Regions from separate parts of the Ketobacter alkanivorans genome, predicted to be linked through region 2. Evidence: predicted binding sites of a transcription regulator. Region 2 holds the regulator's gene; the other holds the start of a gene.

Region 1 (14,966 bases), 880 kb from region 2:
CTTATCCAGTGTTTTTTTCGTTGCCTGCTCCAGATCAAGATCATAGATCCACAGCTCTTTGCCGTCAGACACGATCTGTTGGGGGTAGGGCTCATCGGTGTCCCAGCGGAACTGGCCGGGCCGCTGTATCCACATGGTCCCGGTGACGTTCTGGAGAGCATTCTGTTTGCCATCCATCACCCACTGTTCAAAGGTTGCCTGCATTGATTGGATACCATTGAGGAATTCGGTCAGCTTTTTGGGCGCTTCCGTGGCATTGACTTCGCCAGCCTGTACCAAGGCGCTGACACAGATAAACCAGACGCAGAGAATCATCTTCAACATAGAAAGTTTCCGTAATTAATGAACCGGTGCCAGTTTAACACCGGTTGCTGAACAGAGGGTTAACGGGGCGGTGGCGCTATTACTTCCCGCTGACCATTGGTGCCCATTTCAGTGACCACGCCAGCCTCCTCCATCGCCTCAATCATGCGGGCCGCGCGGTTATAGCCAATTTTAAGCTTGCGCTGAACCGATGAAATAGATGCACGCCGGGATTCTGTTACGAATGCCACGGCCTGATCATAGAGTGGATCGGATTCGGAGTCACCTCCTCCTCCTGCGCCTTCATCACCAAGGGCAGGCCCCGCTTCGTGAGTGCCTTCGAGTATTTCATCGAGATAGTCGGGCTCCCCTCTGCGGCGCCAGTCGTCACACACGCGGTGCACTTCTTCGTCGGCAACAAATGCACCGTGTACTCGCACCGGCAAGCCTGTTCCCGGTGGCAGATAGAGCATGTCACCATGACCTAACAGCTGCTCCGCTCCCCCTTGATCCAGAATGGTTCTGGAGTCAACCTTGGACGACACCTGGAACGCCATTCGCGTTGGCACGTTGGCCTTAATCAAACCGGTAATAACGTCCACCGATGGACGCTGAGTAGCCAGAATCAGGTGTATACCGGCAGCCCGCGCTTTCTGTGCAATACGAGCTATCTGTTCTTCGACCTTCTTGCCGACAATCATCATCATGTCGGCAAATTCATCCACCACCACCACAATAAACGGCAGCGCCTGCAACTCCTCTGGCTCCTGACAATCCAGATCCGGCTTGAACAAAGGATCTTTGATGGGCTCACCGGCTTTGATGGCATCCCTCACTTTCTTGTTGAAACCTGCCAGGTTGCGCACACCCATGGCTGCCATCAACCGATACCGGCGCTCCATTTCAGCCACACACCAACGCAACGCATTGGAGGCTTCCTTCATGTCGGTGACAACCGGCGTCAGCAGATGTGGAATGTTGTCATACACCGACAATTCCAACATCTTGGGATCGATCATAATCAGTCGCAGATCATCCGGTGTGGCCTTGAACAGCATACTGATCAGCATGGCATTCAACCCGACCGACTTACCAGAACCGGTGGTACCTGCAACCAGAAGGTGCGGCATTTTCTGCAGATCCGCCACCACAGGTTCGCCGGAAATATCCTTACCCAACGCGAGCACCAAAGGTGAGCTGACCCGCTCATACTCCTGAGACGCCACCACTTCACTGAGCCGAATGATCTCTCGATCTTCGTTGGGAATTTCAATGCCTACCACGGTTTTACCGGGGATAACTTCCACCACCCGCACGCTGATGACCGCCAGGGAACGGGCCAGATCCTTCGCCAGGTTGGTAATGCGGCTAACCTTCACGCCAGGCGCGGGCTGAATCTCGAAACGGGTGACAACCGGGCCGGGCATAACGTTCTCCACCTCGGCCTCTACATTAAAGTCCCGCAGCTTGATCTCCAGCAGTCGCGACATGCTTTCCAACGTCTCAGCGGAAAACCCTTTCTTGCCTTGCTTATCGGGCGCATCAAGTAACGCTATGGCGGGAAGATCACCGGTAACGGGGTTATCGAACAGGCTCTTCTGACGCTCTTTTTCTGCGCGCATACTGGGTTCTGGTTTAGGCTTGGGCAGCTCGATGACAGGGGGTTTACGCACCTCCTGTTTGGCTTTGTCTTTCTTCAGCGCCTCCTGACGTTGCTTAATCGCCAGTTTTGCGGCTTTCTCCTGCGCTTTTTTAGCGTTCGATTCTTCGCGAGCGTCGCGGCGTGCCTGCCATTTCTCTTTTAACGTGCTCAACCATTCATAAATGCTGATGGAAATTTTACCGGTTCCATCAATCACACCAATCCAGGACACATCGGCAAACATGGTAAGACCGATCAAAAACAACGCCAGCAAGACCAACGTCGAGCCCAGTGTATTTAAGGCATGCAAGGCAGCGCTGCCAACTTCAATCCCCAGAATGCCGCCAGCAGCGTTGCGTCCGGCGGAATCGATGTCCGGCAAGGACCCAGGAGCCACATCGAAATGGATATAAGCCAAACCCGACGCCGCCACCATGGTCATGGCAAAGCCCAGGAAGCGCAGGCCTGCCATCAGCCAGCTCCACTGCTTGTCTATATCCCGAAATACCAGCCAGGCCCGGTAGGCAATCAACAGCGGGAACAAATACGCGAGGTATCCAAACAGCGACATCAAGACATCAGAACACCAAGCTCCAGCGCGGCCGCCCAGGTTGTGAATGCTGCGACCACTGCCCAGGCTGCTCCAGCCGGGATCATGAACATCAAAGGATGCCAGCGCGATCATCAGGTAGAGGGACATGAAAAAGAGCACGATCATTGCTCCTTCACGCACGCCACGCACTAACAACACGATCCAGGGAGCGGGTTCCACTTGTCTCTGGGCTTGTTCTTTTTTCAAAAGATGACCCTATTCAGGATAATAAATTAGCTTTATTTTAGCGAAAAATCAGCCATTTGCACAAACTTCTCACAATTGACCTTAAGAAATTAGTGTAAGCGTCAATATCCACTTTCAAGGGACTATTCTAACAGAGCTGGCAGGACAATCTTACCTACTGAAACGTTGATTCCATCACTTAATGGAGGATATTCCCGCAGTTGCCCGATCCCCAAACGCTGAACGTAGGATAAAATAGCACCAGAGAGCGCTTCAGAAGCGGTACGTGGCACAGCGCCCGGCATATTGGTCACCCCCATATGCAACACACCCTCCTCGGTATACACCGGATCACGATAATCGGTGGCACGGATGGTCTCAACACAACCGCCCTGATCAATGGATATATCCACGATCAGGCCGCCATCGGGCATGGCCCGCACCATCTCTCGAGACACCACGTGAGGAGCCCTGGCCCCCGGCACCAACACCGCCCCCACCACCAAATCTGCATCCACCATAGCCTGAGCAATGGCCTCCTGATAAGAATACATACCGGTAATATTGGGGGCGATGGCCTCGATTGCGCGCAATGCATCGCCATTGCGATCAAACGCCACCACTTGCGCGCCGGTGGCAGCCGCCGCTCTGGCAGCGTTCTGGCCTGCCACCCCGGCACCAACGACCACAACCTTGCCCGGAGCCGCCCCGGCAACCCCGCCCAGCAGAACCCCTTTTCCACCCATGGATCGGTGCAGATAATGAACGCCCGCCTGCACCGCCACCCGACCTGCAATTTCACTCATGGGTGCCAACAAAGGCAACCGCTGCCCCAGCTGCACGGATTCGAATGCCACCGCGGTTAACCCGATATCACACAGCCTTTGGCTCAGCGCAGGGTTAGGGGCAAGATGCAGAAAACAAAACAGCAGGTGGTGCGCCTGCAGCAACGCCAGATCCCCCGCCACCGGCTCTTTCACTTTTACAATCAGTTGGCCTTGCGCAAACAGCTCGTTGGCACTGCTTGCTATGCGGGCCCCGGCTGCCAGATATTGGGCATCAGGATAACCGCTGAGCTCACCTGCAGAATGCTCCACCCACACTGTAAACCCCTGACTCACCAACTCAGCCACCGCATGGGGAACCAGCGCTACCCGCGCCTCCATGGGTTTAGTTTCCTTGGGCACACCGATCGTTAACAGCCTAGCCATAGTAGAATCCATCCAAATGTACATCAGCACTATACCCCATTATAGCCAGCCCCTATTCTGCTGATTTACAGGAACTATTTGCCTGCAACGTGGTAAATTAAGTATAAGTGTGCAAACCAATCCATACATCACGGCAACACCTGTGCCATCAAACTGGACATCGATTTAATGAGCGAAACCAAACACTGCCGCCTTCTAATACTGGGCTCCGGCCCCGCCGGTTACACTGCTGCGGTCTACGCTGCGCGAGCCAACCTCAACCCCGTCATCGTCACAGGGATCCAACCCGGTGGACAGCTCACAACCACCACCGAAGTGGACAACTGGCCTGGGGATCAGGATGGTGTGCAGGGGCCTGAGCTGATGGAGCGTATGAAGCAGCACGCAGAACGGTTCGAAACCGAAATCCTGTTTGATCACATCAATAAAACCGATCTCAGCAAGCGCCCGTTTACCCTCTATGGCGACAGCGCCACCTACACCTGTGATGCCCTGATTATCGCCACCGGTGCCTCTGCCCGCTATTTGGGCCTCGATTCCGAAGAAGCTTTCAAGGGCAAGGGCGTAAGCGCCTGTGCCACTTGCGACGGATTTTTCTATCGTAACCAGAAAGTCGCCGTCATTGGCGGCGGCAATACCGCCGTAGAAGAAGCCCTGTACCTGGCCAACATTGCCAAAGAAGTGGTCGTGGTTCACCGCCGCGAGACCTTCCGCTCCGAGAAAATACTGCGGGATCGCCTGCTGGATCGCGCTGCCAACGGCAACGTCACTCTTGAGCTCAACTATGTCCTCGATGAAGTTCTGGGCGACGACATGGGCGTTACCGGTATGCGCATCAAGCATGTCGACAGCGGCGAGACCAAAGACATCGATCTGCAGGGCGTATTCATCGCCATCGGCCACACCCCCAACACCGGCATTTTCGAAGGCCAGTTGGATATGGAAAACGGCTACCTGAAGATCAAAAGCGGCATCGAAGGCAATGCCACCGCCACCAACGTGGAAGGCGTATTTGCCGCAGGAGACGTCACCGATCACGTTTATCGCCAAGCCATCACCTCTGCCGGATTCGGCTGCATGGCGGCGCTGGACGCCGAAAAGTTTCTGGATGAAAACAGTTAACCGCTGCCTGTGATCAAGATCCCTGTCCTGGGCTTTCATACCCAGGACTTCCCCCCTATCGAGCACGCACTGGGTGATCCCAACGGTCTGCTGGCCGCCGGTGGAGATTTAACCCCTGAGCGTCTTGTTGATGCTTATTCAAAGGGCATATTTCCCTGGTTCGACGCCGACCAACCCATACTTTGGTGGTCCCCCAGCCCCCGAGCGGTATTGTTCCCCGATCAACTGCACATCTCCCGCAGCTTGAACAAAACCCTGCGCAAACAGCGCTATCACGTCACCATGGATGCAGCGTTTCCCGAGGTTATTCAGGCCTGCTCAGAGCCCAGGCAATACAGCGACGGCACCTGGATCACTGCTGAAATGATTGACGCCTACATTCACCTGCATGAGCTTGGCTACGCCCACTCTGTGGAGTCCTGGGAGGGAGATCATTTGGTGGGGGGCGTTTACGGCATTGCGCTGGGCAAAATATTCTTCGGCGAATCCATGTTCAGTCGCCAAACAGACGCCTCCAAAGTGGCGTTCGTTCACCTCGTAAACCAACTCAAGTGCTGGGGCTTTCAGCTTATTGACTGCCAGGTTGAAAACCCTCATCTGGTTAGCCTCGGTTCTACCAACATCCCCCGCCACCAGTTCAAAGCCATGCTGCAGCAACATGTTCCTGTAATTGATGATTTGCGCACCACCGTTCAGCCAAAATGGTCACTGAACTGGCAACATTGTGTCTAGCGACACTGGAAACATCCGGTAATTCGTTTAATACTGTATTAATGCACTAGTATGAGTGCCTACCGGCCACTTAACCATAAGATTTTTAAGGCTTTTGCGATTAGGCATATGACGGATCTCGCAGCAGTAAAATTTTTTGTTACTCCATTACATCAATGCAGTTATTTGCCTCGCAATGACGCTATCACCCTGTTTGCCGATCCGAAAGCCAACCTTGATCACAACCTTTACAGCGAACTGTCCGAAGTTGGGTTCAGACGCAGCGGCAACTACCTGTACCGACCTCACTGCCGTCAATGTTCTGCCTGCATACCGGTGCGCATCCCAGTGGAGCACTATCACCTGTCTCGCAAGCACAAACGCATCTGGAATCGAAACAGCGACCTCTCCATTAAACAAGTGCCTGCAGAATTCAATGATGAGCACTACGAACTCTATGCGCGCTACATCGAGGCCAAACATCGTGATGGCGACATGTACCCCCCCACCCCGGAGCAGTATGAATCCTTTTTGCTCAGCGATTGGGGCAAGACCTGTTTTTTCGAGTTTCGCGACCCCCAAGGCAAGCTGCTGGCGGTAGCGGTCAGCGACATCATGGAAAATGGCCTCTCTGCGGTATACACCTATTACTGCACCGAAAGCTCAAAACGCAGCCTGGGGGTAATGGCGGTTTTGTGGCAGATCGAAGAAACCAAAAGAATGGGTTTACCCGCACTTTATCTTGGATACTGGATAAAAGACTGCCAAAAAATGAAGTATAAAACCGAATATCGCCCGCTTGAGATGTATGTTAACAACCACTGGGTGTCGGTTTCTCTTTAATGAAATATTTCATTAAATCCAATATTTTCAAACAGTTATAATCAAAACCTCGAGCATTTTAAACCCCGCCTACGCCGCTGAATATTCCCTAAGCCACAATAAAGCCACTTTAGCTTTGATAAATGCCTGCTTTTACGGCAAAATTCACGCCTCGTTGGCAGCTCGACTGCCCAAAAACCGACTGCATTACCCATGCACTGAGAGGATATCACTGGATGTCGAAAGAAGATTCCATTGAAATGGAAGGTACCATTACTGATACCCTTCCCAACACCATGTTCCGTGTGGAACTGGACAACGGGCACGTTGTAACGGCCCACATTTCCGGAAAGATGCGCAAAAACTACATTCGCATACTCACCGGTGATCGCGTGAAAGTAGAGATGACACCTTACGATTTGTCGAAGGGCCGCATCACTTACCGCGTACGCTGATAAGCTTCAGCTAAAAAGCATTCAAAACAAAAACGAGCCCAGTAGGCTCGTTTTTGTCGTTTGTGATTGTGCTTAAATTTATCAGGCAGGCTCTGTATCGAATATCAGCTCGCCGTCTTCTTCGGAAATATGAACGGTACCGCCATTCTCTGATAGCTCGCCAAACAGAATCTTCTCTGCCAGCGGACGTTTCAGCTTCTCCTGAATCAAACGATTCATCGGGCGGGCACCCATATCCTTGTCGTAGCCTTTCTCTGCCAGCCAATTACGCGCAGCGTCATCCACATCCAACATAACACGCTTATCATCCAGCTGGGCCTGAAGCTCTGTAAGGAACTTGTCCACCACTCCCTTGATGATTTCCATATCCAGGTTGTGGAACTGAATAACGGAATCCAAACGGTTGCGGAACTCAGGTGTAAACATGCGCTTGATGGCTTCCATTCCGTCAGTAGTATGATCCTGCTGCGTGAAGCCGATAGAGGCTCTAGCAACCGACTCTGCACCGGCGTTGGTGGTCATAACCAGGATAACGTTGCGGAAATCCGCCTTGCGGCCGTTATTGTCAGTCAGGGTGCCGTGATCCATCACTTGCAGCAACAGGTTAAACACCTCTGGGTGAGCCTTCTCAATCTCATCCAGCAGCAGCACCGCATGGGGCGATTTAGTGACGGCTTCAGTCAACAGGCCGCCCTGATCAAAACCTACATACCCCGGAGGCGCACCAATCAAACGTGACACCGTGTGACGCTCCATGTACTCAGACATATCGAAGCGGATAAGCTCCATACCCATGACTTTCGCCAACTGCTTGGTAACCTCAGTTTTACCTACCCCAGTAGGGCCGGCAAACAGGAAGGATCCAATCGGACGATCGGGATGACTCAAACCAGCCCGAGCCAGTTTGATCGCACTTGAGAGCGCATCAATTGCATCATTCTGCCCAAACACCACCATCTTCAGATCGCGCTCAAGATTCGACAACAGCTCTTTGTCGTTGGCAGAAACCGTTTTTGGAGGAATGCGCGCAATCTTGGACACAATCGCTTCTACATCGGCAACCGAGATTACCTTCTTACGCTTGCTGGGTGGCAACAAACGCTGATAAGCACCGACCTCATCAATGACGTCAATGGCTTTGTCAGGCAAGTGCCGATCGTTAATATAGCGGGCCGATAACTCACAAGCCGCTTTCAGCGCTTTGTTAGAGTACTTGATATCATGATGCTCTTCGAAGCGCGACTTAAGACCTTTCAAAATTTCAAAAGTATCTTCAACGCTTGGCTCCACTACATCAATCTTCTGGAAGCGTCGAGCCAACGCCCGATCTTTCTCAAAGATGCCGCGGTATTCCTGGAATGTTGTGGAACCAATACACTTAATGTCACCGGAAGCCAGCATCGGCTTCAACAGATTCGAAGCATCCATCACACCGCCAGACGCAGCGCCTGCACCAATGATGGTATGAATCTCATCGATAAACAGGATGGCGTTAGACTTCTTCTGCAACTCGGCCAGCAAGGCTTTGAAGCGCTTCTCAAAATCACCACGGTATTTGGTACCAGCCAGCAACGCACCGAGATCCAGCGAAAACACTACGCAATCATCGATAGCGTCGGGCACTTCTTTGTCGACAATACGCTTGGCAAGGCCTTCGGCAATTGCCGTTTTACCGACACCGGGTTCACCGACTAACAGAGGGTTATTTTTGCGGCGACGACACAGAATCTGAACTGTGCGCTCGACCTCCTCATCGCGCCCCACCAGAGGATCGATTCGCCCTGCCATAGCCTGTTCATTCAAGTTGCTGGCGTAGGCCTCCAGTGGCGATTTACCGGCGCCTTCTGAAACCTGGTCATCCTCATGCACATCGTGACTGTGATCTTCCAGGTTGTGAGTTTCATCAGACACCTTGGAGATCCCGTGAGCGATGTAGTTCACCACATCAATACGGGCGACACTTTGCTTTTTGAGGAAATACACAGCTTGGCTTTCCTGCTCACTGAAGATTGCCACCAACACGTTAGCACCGGTGACCTCCTTCTTGCCGGAAGACTGCACGTGGAATACGGCCCGCTGCAACACGCGCTGAAAACCAAGCGTAGGCTGGGTTTCGCGATCGCTGTCGCTAGAGGGAATCAGTGGTGTGGTTTCATCCACAAAGTTGGCCAAATCTGAACGAAGCTCGTCCAGATCGGTTCCGCAGGCTTTCAGAACTGTTGATGCGGCTTCATTATCCAGCAATGCCAGCAGCAGGTGTTCAACAGTCATGTACTCATGACGCTTGGTACGAGCGTCTCTGAATGCCAGATTTAATGTGACTTCCAGATCTTTGCTTAACATCTCTTTACACCTTCATCCTCAGAATATCGACAACGACCCGTGGACAAACCGGTCTATTGAAACCTTTCCACTTCACACATCAAGGGATGTTGATTCTCCCTTGCAAACTTAATTATCTGCGCCACCTTAGTTTCCGCAACATCCTTGGTAAAGGTGCCACAACTGGCTCTTCCCTGGGTATGTACCGTCAACATAATCTGCGTGGCCTGCTCTCTATTCATGCCAAAGAACAACTGCAACACGTCTACTACAAATTCCATCGGCGTAAAGTCATCATCCAGCATCACTACTTTGTACAGCGGCGGCGGTGCCAGATCCGGCTTCGATTCCTCAACCGCAATGCCGTCATCAAGCTCCGTATCCGGACTGGATGGCTCGCCTCCCATGCTTTCCATCTTATTCAATGTTAGTAGAAGATCTTCGGCTTTACTCATAACCAGAAATCATAAAATCAGGGGTTAACATATTAAGTCCTCATAACTGACCCATATTCGGGCTACGCTGGTCAGCTCAACAGCAAAAACACTTGACTAATACTTCACAATCATGATGATTGGGGCTTGTGTTTAACAAAAGTTAACACAAATCACGTCTGCGAAGTACATTTCTTAGTGTTTGTACCTCGACAGTAAAAAATAATAACAATTGACTTATGGCTACCGACACTGAGGTAGTCCCAACAGAAGGACTTGAGTTATGGCAACCGGGAAAGTGAAATGGTTCAATAACGCCAAGGGTTACGGCTTCATTCGTCCGGACACAGGTGGAGAAGATTTGTTTGTTCATTACTCCTACATCTGCATGGATGGGTACAGAAGCCTGAAAGCGGGACAGCAAGTTACCTACGATGAAAGGGAAGCGCCAAAAGGTCTTCATGCCGTTAACATCGCGATTATCGGTATAGATCAAGATAGCACCTCCGAACAGGAAACCTACGCCGACGATCCAGTTGGTGCGACTGAGTTGCACCACACGATCCACGCCGAAGCCGTTTAATCAATCTCAATAACAACCACCCTCCCCGAGGGTGTCTTGTTATTTTAGACTGTAAAACGCTTTAAAGGTTTCAAAATCGCACATTTATCTGATTAATTTCAGACAGATGGCGAGGTTTGGGCTATTTGCTGAAACCAACGTTCGCCAACCCTGCACCCTAAAAAAGAAAAAGGCTGTTCAACGACAGCCTTTTCTTTTTTAACCGGGCGTTGATGCCGCTATCAGTCTTCCATGTGACTGATAATGGCATCACCAAACTCGGAACAACGCAACAGAGTTGCATCGGGCATCAAACGCTCAAAATCGTAGGTGACGGTTTTGGCTTCGATAGCGCCTTGCATACCATTGATAATAAGATCTGCCGCTTCAGTCCAACCCATGTGGCGCAACATCATCTCGGCCGAGAGGATCAAAGAGCCTGGGTTAACTTTGTCTTGGCCTGCATACTTGGGAGCAGTACCGTGAGTTGCTTCAAACACCGCAACACTGCCGCCGATATTGGCACCAGGGGCAATACCGATACCGCCCACTTCTGCCGCCAACGCATCAGAAATATAATCGCCATTGAGGTTCAGCGTTGCAATTACGCTGTACTCGTCAGGGCGCATTAAAATCTGCTGCAGGAAGGCATCTGCGATCACATCCTTAACAATGATGTCACGACCGGTTTTTGGGTTTTTGAAGGTGTGCCATGGGCCGCCATCCAGAGGCTCAGCACCAAAGCGTTCTACCGCCAATTCGTAACCCCAATCCTTAAAGGCACCCTCGGTGTATTTCATGATATTACCCTTGTGAACCAGGGTAACCGAGGTTTCATCGTTATCAATCGCGTACTGGATCGCTTTACGAACCAGGCGCTGGCTGCCTTCTTTTGAAACCGGCTTGATGCCTATACCACAACCTTCTGGGAAGCGGATTTTAGTCACGCCCATTTCTTCCTGTAGGAAGCGGATGACTTTCTTGGCTTGCTCGCTATCGGCTTTCCATTCGATACCGGCGTAGATGTCTTCCGAGTTCTCACGGAAAATCACCATGTTGGTTTTTTCTGGGCAATGCACCGGGCTTGGCACACCACGGAACCAGCGCACCGGGCGCTGACACACATACAAATCGAGTTCTTGACGCAGTGCCACGTTCAACGATCGAATACCGCCACCTACTGGTGTGGTGAGTGGGCCTTTGATACCCACGATGTATTCGCGCAACGCTTCAAAGGTTTCTTCTGGCATCCAATCATCGGGGCCATACACTTTCGTAGATTTTTCGCCGCAATAAACTTCCATCCATGCGATGGAACGCTTGTTGCCATAGGCTTTTTCTATTGCTGCGTCGGTAACTTTCAGCATTACCGGCGTGATATCCACACCGATCCCGTCTCCTTCGATATAAGGAATGATGGGATGGTTCGGGACATTCAGGGACAGGTCAGCGTTAACGGTGATTTTGTCACCATCTGCTGGGACCCTAATCTTTTGGTACCCCATGTCGTTTTTTACTCCCTATTTACATACAATTACGGTTTAGGTACGCGAAGTATACAGAATTCTGTGTATCTTCGCCTCATGAAATTCGCGATAACTGACCATTAATCAATCACATAATGTATAAGCCAACGCTGTCTTCAAATCGAATTATATTGCTTAATAAGCCCTTTCAAGTGCTATGTCAGTTTTCCCCTCACGAGGGCAAAACCACCCTTGCTGAGTATATCCAACAGCCGTCTATCTATCCTGCAGGTCGACTGGATTACGATTCTGAAGGACTCTTGTTACTGACCGGTGATGGCCAATTGCAACACCGCCTGACCGACCCCAAACACAAGCTGCCTAAAACCTATTGGGCTCAAGTGGAAGGAGAAGTTTCCGAGCAAGCACTGGCGCAATTGCGACACGGGGTAATGCTGAAAGATGGCAAAACCCGCGCGGCCTTGGCCGAAAGAATAAGCGAGCCAAGTGTGTTATGGCAGCGCAACCCGCCCATTCGACGCCGGGTCAATATTCCTACCAGCTGGATCCAACTGACCATCAGCGAAGGCCGTAACCGTCAAGTTAGACGCATGACCGCTGCGGTGGGCTACCCTACCCTGCGCCTGGTGCGCGCCGCAATTGGACCTTGGTCTATCGGGTCGTTACAGCCCGGTGAATCCTGCATCGAAACGGTGCCCGAGAATCTATTGAAAGCAGCCTCAAAAACCACATCTAACAAGCCCGCCAAATCACGCAAAGCCGCCCCTGAATCCAGCAAACAACAAAAGCCGCGTCACCAGCGCTCACGAGCCCGCTGATCTGAAACTTTCGCGTCCACCCATTGTGCGTCGCCTTGCGGGGTGACTTCTTTCTTCCAGAATGGTGCCTCTGTCTTGAGGAAATCCATGATGAAGCTGGCACCATCAAAAGCGGCTTCGCGATGACGAGCAGAAACCCCCACTAGTACGATCTGATCATGGTTAAGCAATTTGCCAACCCGGTGAATAATGGTGACCGCATCTAACTGCCACTTGCTTAGCGCCCGCTGCACAATCGTCTGCAACGTTTTCTGTGTCATGGCAGGATAATGCTCCAAAATGATGCCGTCGATGGCTCCATCCGCATTAAAATCGCGCACTAACCCGGTAAACAAAACGATTGCACCGCTGTTTTCGGATCGCTCCCGCAGGAGGTTGTATTCTGCGCCGACATCGAAACCCTGAGGCTCTACGCGAATGTTGATGAGGGTATCGACGCTCCCATGCACGTGAGTTTCCACATCAGCCTCCAGTAACCGGCGGAAAGTAAGCAATTTCGTCGCCATCTTCCACGGTCATTTGCGAATTCGCCATTTCCTGGTTTACTGCAATCAAAACATTGGGCTCAGACAGCGCTTGTTCGAACGCGGCACCCATGGCTTTGACAGTCGCAGTAAAACCCGCCACGTCGGATACACCGGCCGGTAATTCGATGTCCAGCTCAGCGCAACCGACCTGATCCCGCACGCGGGCAAAGAACAGTACTTTGATCATGTTGATTCCTTTTCTGCCTGCCAGTGGCCACTCTTTCCACCCAGCTTTTCAATCAGTCTGATCTGCTCAACCACCATGCCTTTATCAACCGCCTTGCACATGTCATACAGCGTTAAGGCCGCAACGGAAACCGCGGTCAGGGCCTCCATCTCGACGCCGGTGCGCCCTGCCAGCTTGCAAACTGCCGTGATAAGAACCGCATTCTGATCAAGTAGAGGCGTCAGCTCTACTTTTACCGATGACAGCATCAGTGGGTGACACAGAGGAATCAGGTCGCTGGTTTTTTTGGCTGCCTGAATGCCCGCGATACGAGCCACTGCAAACACGTCTCCTTTCTTGTGCTTGCCCTCAGTAATCAAGTTAAGGGTTTCAGCCTGCATTCTAACCAAGGCTTCTGCTGTTGCTTCCCGAGAGGTGATGTCTTTATCGGTGACATCCACCATGTTGGCGCGCCCTTGGGCGTCCAGATGTGTTAAATCAGTCATTTAGTGTGCTTAACAGGTATAAAGTAATGGATGCAGGCATACGCGGCTGACCGGCTGACCCACAGGCAAGGTTTCTATGGCAAATTACATTAAGAAACACTCTGTATTATGATGCTGCATCTGCCACAGGCTAAGCAGCAATATAGCGAAATGGAAAATAAAATGAAAACAACGGCATCAAAACATCGGGAAATTCGTTATTTTGGTTACCCCATTGACCCATCTCTGTATCAGCAGGTGATCGACACGATTACGGCGATCAATCTGGGAGGCGACACACGCAAACTGTGCGAACAGGCCGCAGAGACGCTGATTGCCATTACCGATGCAGGGTTTGACGCCTATTACGAACGCCCTGCTCAACTGGCGAATATCTCCTCTACCTTGAAACGAGCCACTGACGCCGGTATACACGCCGTTCAGAAAGGAATACATCTGGTTATCCGCAAACTCATCAAGAACCGTTCGATCAAGGATCTGGAGCGCCTGGCAAATAACTTTTCGTATCTGGTCTGTGTGGACGATACCGATGCCTCCAAGGCGTATGCCTGCTTCCAGTTGGAAGAGTCACTGTATCAACGGGTGGTTGCCAACATGAGGCGAGTGCATGAAGACCCCAATATCGAAAGCTACCGCCGTGATGTGATCGTATCCGTTGAGGATTTGATTGGGGCCGGTATCGACGTGTTCTACACCAAGCCAGTGTCGGAGGCCGATATTGGCAGAATCACCCGTAAAGCGGCCGATATAGGCATCAGCACTGTGCAAAAAGGCTCCAATGCCGTGGTTCACAGGCTGTTCAAAGACATGGACTACGCCACGCTTCTGCCGATGGCTGAATACTTCGAAACCCTGCTTCACTCCGAAGTACAGACCTACAAACGCCGTTTTATGAAGGCAGGGGCCTGATACGCAGAGCATTTAGGCCGCATTAGGGGGGCTGGCCTGCCCTAATGCGGTTCTGTTCCCACCTCTTTTAGGCTCCCTTCCAGCTGTTAACTCAATCAATACCGCCTATACCGGTTGGGAATTGATCCGAATTTGGGTAGAATTGCGCGTTCTTTGCAGCACAGACACTCAAACGACTTATGATCTGGACT
Region 2 (14,966 bases):
GAAACACGCAAAGACCTGAACAAAAAGCAGCGCCAGGCCAAACTGGACGAACTGCTGGCGGAGTTCCACATTGGCCACATTGCCGAATCCCAGGGTATGGCCCTGTCCGGTGGTGAGCGCCGCCGGGTAGAAATCGCACGGGCACTGGCCACCGACCCCGCCTTCATCCTGCTGGATGAGCCCTTCGCCGGGGTCGACCCCATTTCCGTTGCGGATATTAAACAGATTATCAGCCATCTGCGGGATCGCGGCTTGGGCGTACTGATCACCGACCACAACGTGCGGGACACCCTCGACATTTGCGAGAAAGCCTTTATCGTCAGTGAGGGCCATATTATCGCCGAAGGTGAGCCCTCACTCATCCTGCAAAACCAGAAAGTACGCGAGGTTTATCTGGGCAACCAATTTCATATGTAAAAGTTCTAAGTAATTTCAGGCATGTAAATTGCTTTGCGGGCTGACTGCTCTTACAATTAAAGCATCGCAGTTGAAATACGGCCCAACTAAGCTGTTGAAAACAGGCCAATAATTGGCTGCCTAAAACGTCAACAAGGCCGTGACACCCCACTAAAACTGGTCGTTGAAGAAGTTGAATTAGGTATCAATGAAACCAACCTTACAGCTCAAAATTGGTCAACACCTTACTATGACGCCCCAGCTGCAGCAGGCCATACGCTTGCTACAGCTCTCCACGCTGGATCTGCAAACCGAAATTCAGGAAGCACTGGAGTCCAACCCCCTACTTGATGTGGATGAGTCAGGATCGGATAACGACAGCGGCGACACAAGCGAACAAAATACCAGCGACAAAAGCACCGAAACCACCAACGAAAAAGAACCTGTCGTGGACTTTTCCCAGTCCAGCGACAGCAGTGAAGCCAGCTCAACCACCAACGAAGATGCCCCCGTCGACCTGGAAGGCAAAGAAATGCCCGGCGAGCTGCCCGTGGACAGCGACTGGGATACCTTATACGACGGCACCGCAGGTTCCGGTGGCAGCACCAGCTTCGACGACGATGACTTCGACTATGACAGCCGTAACAGCGCCCCGGAATCAATCTATGACTCCTTGATGTGGCAGCTGAACCTGACCAACATGTCCGACATGGACCGCATGATCGCCATGGCCATCATTGAAGGCGTCAATGCCAAAGGCTATCTCACCCAATCCGTAGAGGACATCCGCGACGGCGTACTCGCCCAGCAGGACGTAGTGGCAGACCTGGTACGCCTGCAGCAGGCCGAACTGGAAGCCATGGGCATCCAACTGGAACCCGAAGAAGGCGACGACGGCAGCGCCATCTCACTGGAAGAAGTGCTGGCCGTACTGCACCGCATTCAACAATTTGATCCCCCCGGTGTGGCCGCCCGAGACCTGCGGGAATGCCTGCTGATCCAGCTCAAACAGGAGCCAAAAGGCGACCCAACCCGAGAAGACGCTATTTTGGTCGTGGAAATGTTTCTGGATGCCCTCGGCTCTCGCGACTTTGCCACCATCATGCGCAAGGGCAAGCTATCAGAAACCCGTTTAAAAGCCGCCATCGAGCTGATCCAGGCCCTGAACCCCTACCCAGGCAGCAGCATTGAATCCGATGACACCCAATACGTCATCCCCGATGTCATTGTCAGCAAAGACAAAGGCCGCTGGCGAGTAGAACTGAACCCGGAGGCCACCCCCCGCCTGCGAGTAAACAGTGGCTACGCCTCCCTGATACAGCGGGCCGACAACAGCAGCGACAACACCTTCCTCAAAAACAACCTGCAGGAAGCCCGCTGGTTTATCAAAAGTTTACAAAGCCGTAACGAAACCCTGCTGAAAGTAGCCACCAAGATCGTCGAATATCAGATCGGCTTTCTGGAAGAGGGCGAAGAGTCCATGAAGCCATTGGTTTTACACGACATTGCCGAAGCCGTAGGCATGCACGAATCCACCATCTCCCGAGTAACCACACAGAAATTCATGCATACGCCCCGCGGCATATTTGAGCTGAAATACTTCTTCTCCAGCCACGTCAGCACTGCCTCGGGGGGCGAATGTTCATCCACCGCCATTCGCGCCATTATCAAGAAGCTGGTTGCAGCAGAAAATCCAAAAAAACCGTTGAGCGACAGTAAAATTGCCAACATACTGGAGGAACAGGACATCAAGGTTGCCCGGCGCACGATCGCCAAATACCGCGAGGCTATGATGATTCCCCCTTCCAATGAAAGGAAACGATTGGTTTGACCTCTGGTCATAGAATACAGAGTTGAACATCATCGGTGCCCTTCTGGCCGATGCTATACCAAACCCAAACGCGCCAGCCAATGGGTTGCAGTAAAACAAACCACGATTAAGGAGTGGCCTATGCAAATCAATATCAGCGGACATCACGTAGACGTTACGGACGCACTGAAAGACTACGTTGCCGATAAAATGCAAAAACTCGAACGCCATACCGACGACATCACCAGCATCCAAGCCATCCTGAGTGTCGAAAAGAACCGACAAAAAGCCGAAGCAAAAATTCATGTAAAAGGCGCTGACCTGTTTGCCAACGCCGAATCCGAAGACATGTATGCGGCCATCGACATGATGACCGACAAACTTGATCGCCAAGTGCTGAAGCACAAAGAAAAATCCAAGAGCTGGTAAACAAGGCGATTAACTCCAAAGGTTGTAATAAGGTTAATTGATAACGATGGAACTTGCTGAAATCATCAGTCCGCAACGGGTTTTTGAAGACGTACCTGGCGGCAGCAAAAAGAAAGTTCTGGAAACCGCTGCTGGGCTTATTGCCCAGCAGTACCCCGAACTGGACCCCAACGAATTGTTCGACAGTCTTATATCAAGGGAAAAGCTTGGCAGCACAGGCCTGGGCAAAGGCATCGCCATCCCCCATTGCCGTGCACAGCATTGCAACAACGTTATAGGTGCCTTCATCAAACTCGAAAGTGGCGTGGATTTCGACTCCATTGATCACGAACCCGTGGACATGCTGTTTGTGTTATTGGTGCCGCAAGATGCGCATGAAGAACATCTTAATGTTCTCGCCAAAATCGCCGCCATGTTTAACGATGAAACACGCCGCAACACACTGCGCAATGCACATTCATCCGATAGCATCTACGATGCCCTCGTCACTCCCGTATAAAGGTAATATGCCATGAAGCTGGTCGTAATCAGCGGTCGCTCCGGATCAGGAAAAACCACTGCATTACACGTGCTTGAGGACATCGGCTACTACTGCGTTGACAACCTCCCCGTCACATTGTTGCGGGATCTGATGAGCGAGCTGGCAACGCGCACTGCCCCCCGCATCGAAGAAGTTGCCATTGGCATAGACGCCCGCAACAGCGTAACCCAGCTGGAAAAACTCCCCAACGTATTGCGAGAGCTAACCGCAGACGGCATCGACAGTCAGGTTATCTACCTGGACGCCGGAGATGAAGCACTGATAAAACGCTTCAGCGAAACCCGTCGCCGCCACCCCATCAGTAACGACACCAACACCCTCAAAGAAGCCATTGTGCGCGAACGGGAAATGCTGAACCCGGTAGCATCAAGCGCCAGCCTGATCATCGACACCAGCAACCTCACCCTGCACGAACTGCGCGACCAAATCAAAATGCGAGTGGCCGAAAACCAGGATGGCATGGCCATACTGTTCCAGTCATTCGGTTTCAAAAATGGCATTCCCACCGATGCCGACCTGGTATTCGATGTGCGCTGCCTGCCCAACCCACACTGGATCAGCCAGCTGCGCAGCCAAAGCGGCCTTGATCAAGGCGTGCAGGAATTTTTGCAAGGCCATCAACCGGTAACCGAGATGGTGCACGACCTCACCACATTTCTAGAAACCTGGCTGCCCCGCTTTGCTGCCAACAACCGCAGCTACATGACCGTTTCCATTGGCTGCACCGGAGGCCAACATCGCTCAGTGTACGTCACAGAACAACTGTGTCAGTACTTCAAAACGCGCCTTGGCAATGTTCAGGCTAGACACCGGGACTTGTAAGCTGTTTTAATCAGGGCTGCTGTAATTGTGTGAGCCACTATGAAACTGGAAAAATCCATTACCATCATCAACAAACTGGGATTGCACGCCCGCGCCGCCTCCAAACTGGTGGGCACAGCCTCCCGCTTCGAAAGCAAAATAATACTGAACCGCAGCGGGCAAGAAGCCGACGCCAAAAGCATCATGTCTGTTCTCATGCTGGCGGCCAGTCAGGGCACCGAACTGCAGATCACCATCAAAGGTGCCGACGCAGAAGAAGCCTGGGATCACGTGGCCACCCTGATCAACAACCGCTTCGACGAAGACGAATAAGCTCCTTCTGGTCATCTTATCCACAACTCGCTAGAATGGCCCACCCAATTCAGGAATACCCTCTACCCTAACATACCAGCAACAGGAGGTGATCAGTGGCCAAATCACAAACCAGCCATGAAACCCAAGATCAGCTCCATGCCTTTCTGGATGCACTCCACAGCGGAGCCTTTGATGAAATTCGGCGCATGCTGCGGGGCATGTCACCGGCTGAAGTGGCAAGGCTCATCGAATCCACACCGTTGCGGGCCCGTAACCTGCTATGGCAGCTCATCGACAAAGAAGACGAAGGGGAAGTTCTTCAATACGTAAATGAAGAACTGGCTGCCCATTTTCTGCGTCATCGCAACACAGAGGACATTGTCAGCCTGGTCGAAGGCTTCGACACCGATGACTTCGCCGACCTGTTGCAGGAACTGCCCAAAACCGTCATGCGGCAGGTACTGGATTCACTGGATGATCAAAACCGCTACCGCATCGAAACCATCCTGGGCTATCCCGAAGACACTGCCGGTGGCCTTATGGACACCGACATCATCACCATTCGCCCGGACATATCGCTGGATGTGGTGCTGCGTTACCTGCGCCGCCATGAATCCCTGCCGGACACCACTGACAACCTGCACGTAGTCAATCGCACCGGGCAATTTGTCGGCATTCTGCCACTCACCAAACTGCTGATCAAAGATCCCGGCATGAGTGTGCGCGAGGCAATGAACACCGATGCCAAAGCCATACCCGCATCCACCCCGGCCCGAGAAGTAGCGCAGACATTCGAACGAGAGGATTTGGTCACCGCACCGGTGGTGGATGATAACGGTGTGCTGCTGGGCCGAATCACCATCGATGACGTAGTCGACGTTATCCTCGAAGGTGCCGACCACTCCCTCATGAGCATGGCCGGTATGGATGAGGATGAAGACACCTTCGCCCCTGTATGGAAAACCACCCGCCGCCGCGCAGTGTGGTTAGGCATCAACCTGCTGACTGCGTTTCTCGCCTCCTACATGATCGGCCTGTTCGAAGGCACACTGGAAAAAGTCGTGGCGCTCGCCGTGCTCATGCCCATCGTCGCCAGTATGGGTGGCATCGCTGGCAACCAAACCCTCACCTTGGTCATTCGCGGCATGGCCTTAGGGCATGTAGGATCAGCCAACGTTCGCTGGCTGATCAGCAAAGAGATGGCCGTCGGGTTTCTCAATGGGATCTTATGGTCAGCCGTAGTGGGCACCATTGCCACCCTCTGGTTTAACGACATCATGCTGGGTGCCGTACTTGCCACCGCGATGATCATCAACCTGCTGATTGCCGCCATGGCCGGGGCCTCTCTGCCGATGCTATTGGATAAAATGGGCATCGATCCCGCTTTGTCGGGCGGGGTTATTTTAACCACGGTGACCGATGTAGTGGGCTTTTGCTCATTTCTTGGCCTGGCCACACTCTACTACACCTAACCACACCACCTCTCATAGCCAAAAGCTATGGATTTAATAGAAAAATCAATTCGCTAGCCGCTCAACAGGTCTGACAAATACCCTAGTAATCTGCTAAAGTGTTGCCTCTAAACCGTGTGTAGAGACAACCATTAACTTAAGAGGGGACATGAACATGGCCTTCACTTTGCCTGAACTGCCTTACGCAAAAGACGCGCTGGCACCGACCATTTCTGCAGAAACTCTGGAATTCCATTACGGTAAGCATCACCAGACTTACGTTGATAAACTCAACGGACTGGTTCCCGGCACCGAATACGAAGGCAAAAGCCTGGAAGACATCATCAAGACTTCCTCCGGCGGCGTATTCAACAACGCAGCCCAGATCTGGAACCACACCTTCTACTGGCACAGCCTCAGCCCCAATGGCGGCGGCGAACCCACTGGTGCAGTAGCAGACGCTATCAATGCTGCTTTCGGTTCATTTGCCGATTTCAAAGCCAAATTCAACGATTCAGCCGTGAACAACTTCGGTTCCAGCTGGACCTGGCTGGTTAAAAAGGCTGATGGCTCACTGGCCATCGTCAACACCAGCAATGCTGGCACCCCGATCACTGAAGACGGTGTCACCCCGCTGATCACTGTTGACCTGTGGGAGCACGCCTACTACATCGATTACCGTAACGCCCGTCCAAAATACCTGGAAGGCTTCTGGAATCTGGTGAACTGGGATTTTGCGAACGAAAACTTCGCTAAGTAACGCCTAGCCTCCAGCGCTTTACAAAAAGGCTTGCACCAAATCAGTGGTGCAAGCCTTTTTTTTGTGCATTTTTTTACATATCAGCTACAACTTATAAAGGTGTTTAGCTATTTGCACGAAAACAAGGAGAGCAAAGGATGAAAAAACACACCTTTAAGGTCAGCCTGCTGGCTGCTGCTGTGGGGCTCGCTGCCGGGTCAGCCATGGCAACGGAACTCCGGATAGATGGCTTCGCCAACATTGTGGCAGGGCAAATGATTAGCGACTCAGAAGATGGTAGTTTGTATGGCTACGATGAAGATTTAAGCTTTTCCCCAGAAACCAATTATGGCATTCAGTTCCGCGGTGACCTGGACGACGGCTTATCCATTACTGGTCAAATAGTAGGTAGAGGTAATGAAGATTACGATGCCAAAGTTACCTGGGCATACCTCACTTACGAAATCAGCGACGAACTTTCACTAAAAGCCGGGCGCTCGAGAGTACCCTACTTCATGTATTCCGATTTTCTGGATATCGGATACGCTTACCATTGGATTAGGCCTCCCCAGGCTGTATACGATCTGGGCTTTGAGAATCAGGACGGTATTACTCTCGACTATCTAACCGAGATCGGAGATTGGAGTTCTCGCGTTACCGTGATGGTCGGAAGGTCGGATTCTGACGTCGATCTAGATGGCGATGGGACGAACGAAAGCAGAATCAGAATATTGAACCAAGTAGGCGGTGCTTGGAGCGTGAATTACGACTGGTTTACTGCCCGTATCGCCTACTTCACCTCAAGAGTTGATATACCAGTAGATGATCTCGCGACGCTTAGCCAGGGAATCAAAGATTATGACGCCGGCTTAGCCTTGGCCGTACCCGGCTACCAGGCCGGTACCCTGGACGACACTGCAGATAAAGTTGTATATGACCAAGACATGGCACAATTCGCCGGCATCGGTTTTTCTGCGGACTACGACAATATCATTGCCGTTGCCGAATACACACAAGTCAGGATAGATGACGCACCGCTGGAAGACAGGGACACATGGTATATATCTGCAGGATACCGTATCAACCAATTCACCGTGTTTGGCACTTATGAGAAGTATAATTACAACGCTAAAACCGACGAAGTGGAGAAGTTCGCCAATGCCGCCCCAATCACAGGCGTCCCAGCGCTAGATGGTGCGAGAGCGGGCATTCTTGCTGGATTACCAGACGTATTCTCAGGTGAAAAGGACTCTGAGGGTATGGGTATAGGCGTACGCTATAATTTCCATCCATCCGCAGCGATCAAAGTAGAGCTCAATCAACTTGATAACAAAACGGACAATACAAAACCACAATCTATCGCCGTTGCGACCAACATCGTCTTCTAAGGGAGGAAAGTACCATGATGAATAGTATATTCACTTCCACTGCAAAGTTAGCTGTCTTAATGATAGCGATGTTGGGATCAAGCATCACTTTGGCGGAAATTGCTGTTATTGTTCACCCGGCAAACGATTCCAGCCTGCAGGCCGACGATATCGCCAAGCTGTATCTGGGCAAATCCAAGAAATTTTCCAACGGCCAAAGCGCCATTGCACTGGATCGCGGCGAAGGCACCGAGCTCAGGGTAAAATTTCTGGAATCCACCGTTGGTAAAGATGAGTCACAAATGAAGTCTTACTGGTCACGCCTGATCTTTACCGGCAAAGGTATCCCCCCCAAGGTGGTGGAAACCGATGCTGAGGTTAAAGAGCTGGTATCCCGCAACCCCGATACCATCGGCTACATTGATGCGGGTGCCGTGGATGACACGGTGAAAGTGGTCGCCACCTTCTGATCATGCGGTAACGATGCAAACCAAGCCCCTCCTACGAGGGGCTTTCTTTTTTCCGCCCGCCCTACTGGCCGGGCATATTATTTACCAGCCACCATCATGGCATCAATCAGAATAGATCCAACCTGTACATTACCCCGTGCATCAACATCCTCACCCACGCCGCGCAGGTTGAGAAATATGTCCCGCATGTTTGCGGCCACGGTCACTTCAGACACCGGAAACTGAATAACGCCGTTCTCCACCCAGAACCCCGCCGCTCCGCGCGAGTAATGTCCGGTGACCAGGTTTACTCCCTGCCCCATCACATCGGTAACCAACAAGCCTGTACCCATGATGCCCAGCAAATCCTCCAGGCTGTGAGTGGCCGTACAGCGAAGGTTACGCACACCACCTGCATTCGCCGTGCTGTTCATGCCCAGCTTGCGTGCGGCATAGGTGCCCAACACATAACTGCTGAGCGCTCCTTGCTCCACAAAACTTTTACTATAAGTGGCCAATCCATCACCATCGACGGGCGCACTGGCAGGCCCTTGCAGTAAGTGCGGCTGTTCGTAAATCGTCATCCAATCAGGAAACACCTGCTGCCCCAGACTGTTTTCCAAAAAAGAGGAATGTCGATACAAGCTGCCACCGGAGATGGCCCCAATGAAATGCCCCAGCAAGCCTCCGGCAATTTCAGGCGCATACATCACCGGGAACTCACCAGTGGGTATAGCTCGACTGCCCAACTTGCGAGTGGCACGCTCTGCGGCCTTCAGCCCTACGTATGCACCATCCTGCAGTTTATCTGCCACCCGATGGCTGAAAGACCAACCGCCCCGCTCCATTTTATCGTCTTGCGCTGCAATCAGGGCACAACTGATACCATGGCGGCTTTGGGGGTAGGCCACCAGTAACCCATGGCTATTGCCATAGGCCCGCACCGAGTTGGAACTGCCTACCTGAGCACCGTCGCTGCTTTTTATATTCATTTGCGACAAACCACTGGCCTCACACGCTTGGGCCATGGTGATGGCCTTTTGCGGCGTCAGATCCCAAGGGTGGTATAAATCCAGGTCAAGAATCTGTTGTGCCATGTGCTCGGGCTCTGCCAAACCCGCACACTCATCGGGCGCGGTATAATGGGCGATGTCCAGTGCTGCCTGCACCGCGCGCTCGATGGCTGCATCAGAAAAGTCGGATGTCGACGCGCTGCCTTTGCTGTTGCCTCGGTACACTGTGATACCGAAACCGTGGTTACGGGTGAACTCAACTTTGTCTACTTCGCCTTGACGCACGCTGACCGACAAGCCCTGATCCTGATAGGCCCCCACTTCGGCGGTGGTCTGGCTTTGTTCAGCCAACTTCAGGGCTAATTGAATTTTGTCTTGTAAGGTGTGCAGTTCGGCTTGGATATCCATCAACATCCTCGGTGATTGATTTAGAGCTGTGGTATAATTCGCTTTTTACACAGTATAACTGCAACGCTTCCCGATATGGCCAAATTCGACGATACCGAGTCTTTTGACGAAGACGATCTCCCCCCCAGTAAATCTTCCATTAAACGGGAAGCTGAACGCCTCAAGAAAATAGGCGAACGCTTGCTGGAAATGGGTGATAACCAGCTGCAAAGCTTTGCCTTGAGCGACAAACTCGCCATGGCCATTGCTGAAGGTAAGCGTATTAAAAATTTTGAAGGGCTGCGCCGCCACAAGCAGTACATCGGCAAAGTGCTGCGTGAAACCGATACCGACGCCATTGAGGCCCGCCTGAGTGAGATTGATAATGCCCACACACTCAATACCCGTGCCTTCCATGAACTGGAAACCTTGCGTGACACCCTGATCGGTGGGGATAACAAGTCCATCGGCGAGGTCATCGAGCGTTACCCCGGGGTGGATACGCAAAAACTGCGGCAACTGGTGCGCAATGCCAAAAAAGAGCAACAAGGCAACACCACAAACCCCGATAACACCAGTACCACCCATGCCCGAAAATTGTTCCGTTTTCTACGGGACGCCAGCGGTAACAGCTAATTGCCAGAAGCGGCTTGATACAACTCAGTTGGTTCCACCCACCACCAACTCATCCACTTTCAACGTGGGCTGGCCTACGCCAACCGGAACCGACTGCCCATCCTTACCACAGGTGCCCACGCCTTTATCCAGTGCCAAATCATTGCCCAACATAGATACCTTGGACATGGCTTCGGGGCCGTTACCGATCAAGGTGGCTCCTTTTACCGGCGCGGTGATTTTGCCGTTTTCAATCAGATACGCTTCACTGGCGGCAAACACGAATTTTCCGGAGGTGATATCCACGGATCCACCGCCGAAGTTTACGGCATACAATCCTTTTTTCACCGAGCGGATAATGTCCTGGGGATCGTCTTCACCGGGCAGCAGATAGGTGTTGGTCATGCGCGGCATAGGCAAATGGGCATAGGATTCGCGACGCCCGTTACCGGTGAGGCTCTGCCCCATCAGGCCCGCATTATGCTTGTCCTGCATATAGCCCTTAAGCACGCCTTTCTCTACCAGGGTGGTGTATTGGGTAGGCGTGCCTTCATCATCAATAGAAAGCGAGCCGCGCAAGTGCGGTAAGGTGCCATCATCCACAATGGTGCACAGCGGCGACGCCACACTGGTGCCAATACGGCCCGAATAATTGGAGCTGCCTTTACGGTTAAAATCGCCTTCCAAACCGTGCCCCACTGCCTCATGTAACAGCACACCAGGCCAGCCAGCCCCCAACACGACCGGCATCGCGCCAGCCGGAGCATCAATCGCTTCCAGATTCACTTGAGCCATTTTTATGGCATCGTTTACGTAACTGGCCACCGTATCATCATCAAACTGAACGTATCCACTGCGACCACCGCCGCCGCCATTGCCACGCTCTTTGCGGCCATTTTTCTCCAACACCACCGACACGCTGAAACGCACCAGGGGCCGTACATCCGCTGCCAAGGTGCCATCGCTGGCCAATACCAATACGGTTTTCCAAGCACCCGACAGGCTCACGCTGACGTCCACAACACAGGGGTCGAGCTGGCGCGCCAACTGATCCGCTTTCTGCAGCAACGCCACTTTCTGGTTTCGATCAATACTGTCCAACGGATTCACGGCGCTGTACAGCTGCTGACAGCTTGGTGTAAGCAACGGCTTCACCTTAGCCGCGGTGCCACTGGCGATACTGGCTGCAGCCGCCGCTGCCTGTTGAATGGAGTGGAGATCTGCCTGATCCGAATACGAGAAACCGGTTTTATCACCACATAGGGCACGCACTCCCACGCCACCCCCTACGCTGAAGCTTCCGTCTTTTACGATGCTGTCTTCCAGGTTCCAGGATTCTGCGAGGGTCTTTTCAAAATACAGATCCGCAAAGTCAGCACCTTTGCCCAGCATGGATTCCACTACGCGGATCAAATCGGCTTCGCCCAATGCTACCGGTTGCCATAAAGTCTGTTGTGCCTGTTGCAACAATGAGTCGCTCATGTAAGCTCCGCCCGTTTAAGTCGTTTATGCTGCGGCAGGGGCATGGCAGATCGCACTTCCTGCAACCAGCCCATATCCAGATCCGCCAGGATGATACCGGCACCACTCTCCCGCTGTGTCAGCACAGCGCCCCATGGGTCGACAATCATACTGTGGCCCCAGGTTTCACGTTTTTCAGAATGCTTACCTCCCTGATTGGGAGCGATTACAAAAGCCTGATTCTCGATAGCGCGAGCACGTAGCAAGGTTTCCCAATGAGCCTGCCCCGTTCGATAGGTAAACGCCGAGGGCACGGTAAACGCAACACACCCTTCATGAGTCAGAGCCTGATACAGCTCCGGAAAACGCAGGTCATAACACACTGACAGGCCCAGCAAACCACAGGCCGACGGGGTGGCGACGGTTTTAGTGCCGGGTTCGATCACGCGGGATTCCAGATATTGACCCTGCTGATCCTGCACCGACACATCAAATAAGTGGATTTTATCGTAACGCGCCTGCAGCTCACCTTGCTCATCAAACAACAACGATGATGCGGTAACGCGGTTTCCGGTTACACCACTGCCATCCATCCGCTCACGCAGAGGAATCGTGCCACCCACAATCTGCATACCCAGTTTACGCGCCTGCTGCGACAGAAACTGACTGAACAATCGGGTTTTGCGTTCCTCTTCGCCCCAGCGCATTAAGTTGTCGCTGTCCAGCACGGCAAAGTTCTCCGGCAACACAGCCATCGACGCGCCCTGATCTGCAGCCTGGGTCAGTAGCTGCTCTGCGCTGCGCAAATTAGCCTCTACATCAAAGGTGCTGACCATTTGCACAGCCGCCACCCGCACTACGGTCACGGTGTAACCTCTACTGCGGGTGGCATCTCGGCCTTGTCTTTATTGATCACAGCTTCACCTACTTGCTTGGGAATTATGCTGAAAGAATCCTTTACCGTCACCAAAGGCTCGTCAAAGGTGCCCTTGATGTCGTACTTAATGGTTGTAAGTTTATCGAACTGCTCACCGAACATTTTTTCTACTACGTAGGCCGTCGCAGCGGCAGGAACCCCTCCGATCACGGCAGCCGGAAGCACGAGGTTACGGGTTACCGGTAACGCCACATCCAACCCCACATCCAAGGTACTGCGCTCCACATCAATCTTGCCACTGGCATTCATCTTTATTGCCGGTGAATTCAACTTCACACGGGAGATGTTCAAAATACCTTTATCCAGCTCTATGTTGCCGCTTAGCTCGTCGTAAACCATCTCGGACTCGCTGATATCATCAAAATCCAGCTGCAGACGCCGCAATAAGGTTTCGAAATTCAACGCTCCCCACAACTTGCCTGCCGCATTGGAATTCACATTATAAAACACGCCACTTTGCAACTTGACGGAAAGATCGCCCTGGGTTCTCCCCAGCGCAAATTCGAAAGGCGCACCAGGCCATTTCAGCTCACCCGTAGCACCTGCTGTTTTACTGCTGATGAACGGTGTGCCACCCATCGCCTTTACAATATTGGCCACGTTTTTAGCGCCTAACGTAGCCTGAACGGTGGTATTACGTTGACCGGTTATGGATTCCGACCATTGCGCATTACCCGTTAAAGAAGCTTTACCGACTTTGGCACTGAAGTCAGGAATATTCACGCCATTGGTAACAGGCGTAGCCTTGATTTTCCAACTGCCAAAATTGGCATCCCCAACCGTGAACTGGCCCAGCGTGATGTCAACAGGAGGAAAAGCCTTGGGAGAAACATCAGCGGGCTGCCACTGCACCGGCTCCTGCTCGGCCTCCGCAACACCATTCTGACTTTTTTCGATGTGGAGACGCTCAAGATCAACAACGATGGGTATGGTTTGTTTAGCGTAATCTTCAGGCACGCCCAGCAGGTAATCAGGGAATGTCAGTTTACCGGTTGCCATGCTGTTGTTAATCCACACCAGCCATTGCTGATCACCTCGCAACAACTTCAGATCAGTCTGGCCCAGTGCGTACCCTGTCAATGTAAGATCATCCACCCGCAGAGTGGAGTCATCCAATCGGTATAACAAACCTGGATCTGTGTTCTCGTTATTCTTGTTCGCGGTGGTATTAATGTTATCAAAAACAGGTCTCCACTCGGCATCATCGAAACGGGGCAGAACACCAGACACCCTGACAATATTGTGTTCCGGCAGCGATACTGTGCCTGGGCCAAAATGCAAAGCACTGCGTTCGACGCCTTCCGATCCACTGGAGGTTAACAGCTTGAAGTAGTCGCCATATTGTACGTCTAACTGCACGGGAACGCCCCCCAACCCCATCCCAAAGCTGAAGGGAACCGTCTGAGCTGCCACCTTGCCGAAAGGAGCGGGTAGCGCTACCTGCACCCCCTTTAAATCAGACTTAATCTGCAGTCGCGGTTGCGCGTGTGTGCGCTTCTGAGGGCCGACCGGTATCGTGATCATTGCATCATAGCGCAGCGCACCGGAAACAGGTTGTAATACCGAAAGAGGCCGCCACTGATTCAAGGCAGCCACGCTGGTGTTGCCACGCATTTGCAATACTGTGGTGTCCCCCTGGGTATTTTTGGTGGTTTTGATGGCCCCGCTTACTTGCCCACCAAGAAACCTACCCATCAGCGTCTTGGCAGAAAGACCTTTCGCCAGATCGAACGTTACTTGGGCAGTCAGATCTTTGATCGTTATGTTCTGGCTTTGCAGATTCAATGTGCCTTTCTCAAGCTGAACGCGGGTAACCGAACTGATCTGGTTTTTGAACTCCGCTTGCAAGGGAATATCCAGACCAAAATCAACGGCAAGGTCTCCCTGCAGAGAAAAGTCATCTATAAAATCACCAATGGAGCTGCGCAACGGTGAACCCGTCAGAATGCTGAATCCTTCGGCAGCAGGCCCTTCTGTTTGAACACGTACACTCAATACATGAGGGGTATCTTGCTTGATTTTCGGCAGAGTCACCGCGCCCTGTTTGAGGCTCTGCCCGTAATAGCTTGCCTGTAACACCCTGGCATCCACTTCGCCTTGGTCCACCACCACATCGGCCACACCATTACGTACCGGCGCTTCCCAGTCGGGCAGAAATTGCAACACACCATCCGAAGCGGTAAACCCCAGCAGCACCCCCAAAGGCTCTGTATCATGCAAGCGTGCAGGGCCATGCACAACAACATCTCCCCGCA

The links. The regulator sigma-54, encoded in region 2, starts transcription at its own class of promoters, with help from an activator protein. The targets are predictions, from matches to a motif close to ANTGGCATNNANNTTGCTNT.
Region 1: a site for sigma-54 is predicted at 2,782-2,801, ahead of Kalk_RS21140 (DNA translocase FtsK). Genes of this name have one in related genera too.

Annotation. Positions count from the first base shown of each region.
Region 1 is NZ_CP022684.1:4,899,491-4,914,456, reverse strand. It holds gene lolA (outer membrane lipoprotein chaperone LolA) at 1-324, opposite strand, end outside; gene Kalk_RS21140 (DNA translocase FtsK) at 384-2,663, opposite strand; gene Kalk_RS21135 (alanine dehydrogenase) at 2,867-3,934, opposite strand; gene trxB (thioredoxin-disulfide reductase) at 4,103-5,056, shown strand; gene aat (leucyl/phenylalanyl-tRNA--protein transferase) at 5,075-5,788, shown strand; gene Kalk_RS21120 (arginyltransferase) at 5,897-6,610, shown strand; gene infA (translation initiation factor IF-1) at 6,826-7,044, shown strand; gene clpA (ATP-dependent Clp protease ATP-binding subunit ClpA) at 7,126-9,387, opposite strand; gene clpS (ATP-dependent Clp protease adapter ClpS) at 9,441-9,782, opposite strand; gene Kalk_RS21100 (cold-shock protein) at 10,084-10,383, shown strand; gene icd (NADP-dependent isocitrate dehydrogenase) at 10,605-11,867, opposite strand; gene Kalk_RS21090 (pseudouridine synthase) at 11,984-12,667, shown strand; gene moaE (molybdopterin synthase catalytic subunit MoaE) at 12,643-13,128, opposite strand; gene moaD (molybdopterin converting factor subunit 1) at 13,130-13,381, opposite strand; gene moaC (cyclic pyranopterin monophosphate synthase MoaC) at 13,378-13,866, opposite strand; gene Kalk_RS21070 (hypothetical protein) at 14,029-14,775, shown strand; gene Kalk_RS21065 (NUDIX hydrolase) at 14,955-14,966, shown strand, end outside.
Region 2 is NZ_CP022684.1:4,014,609-4,029,574, reverse strand. It holds gene lptB (LPS export ABC transporter ATP-binding protein) at 1-417, shown strand, start outside; gene Kalk_RS17215 (RNA polymerase factor sigma-54) at 605-2,227, shown strand; gene hpf (ribosome hibernation-promoting factor, HPF/YfiA family) at 2,348-2,635, shown strand; gene ptsN (PTS IIA-like nitrogen regulatory protein PtsN) at 2,682-3,134, shown strand; gene rapZ (RNase adapter RapZ) at 3,147-3,998, shown strand; gene Kalk_RS17195 (HPr family phosphocarrier protein) at 4,038-4,310, shown strand; gene mgtE (magnesium transporter) at 4,406-5,764, shown strand; gene sodB (superoxide dismutase [Fe]) at 5,919-6,503, shown strand; gene Kalk_RS17180 (porin) at 6,641-7,870, shown strand; gene Kalk_RS17175 (type 2 periplasmic-binding domain-containing protein) at 7,885-8,319, shown strand; gene pmbA (metalloprotease PmbA) at 8,397-9,725, opposite strand; gene yjgA (ribosome biogenesis factor YjgA) at 9,795-10,334, shown strand; gene tldD (metalloprotease TldD) at 10,359-11,795, opposite strand; gene Kalk_RS17155 (carbon-nitrogen hydrolase family protein) at 11,792-12,640, opposite strand; gene Kalk_RS17150 (YhdP family protein) at 12,637-14,966, opposite strand, start outside.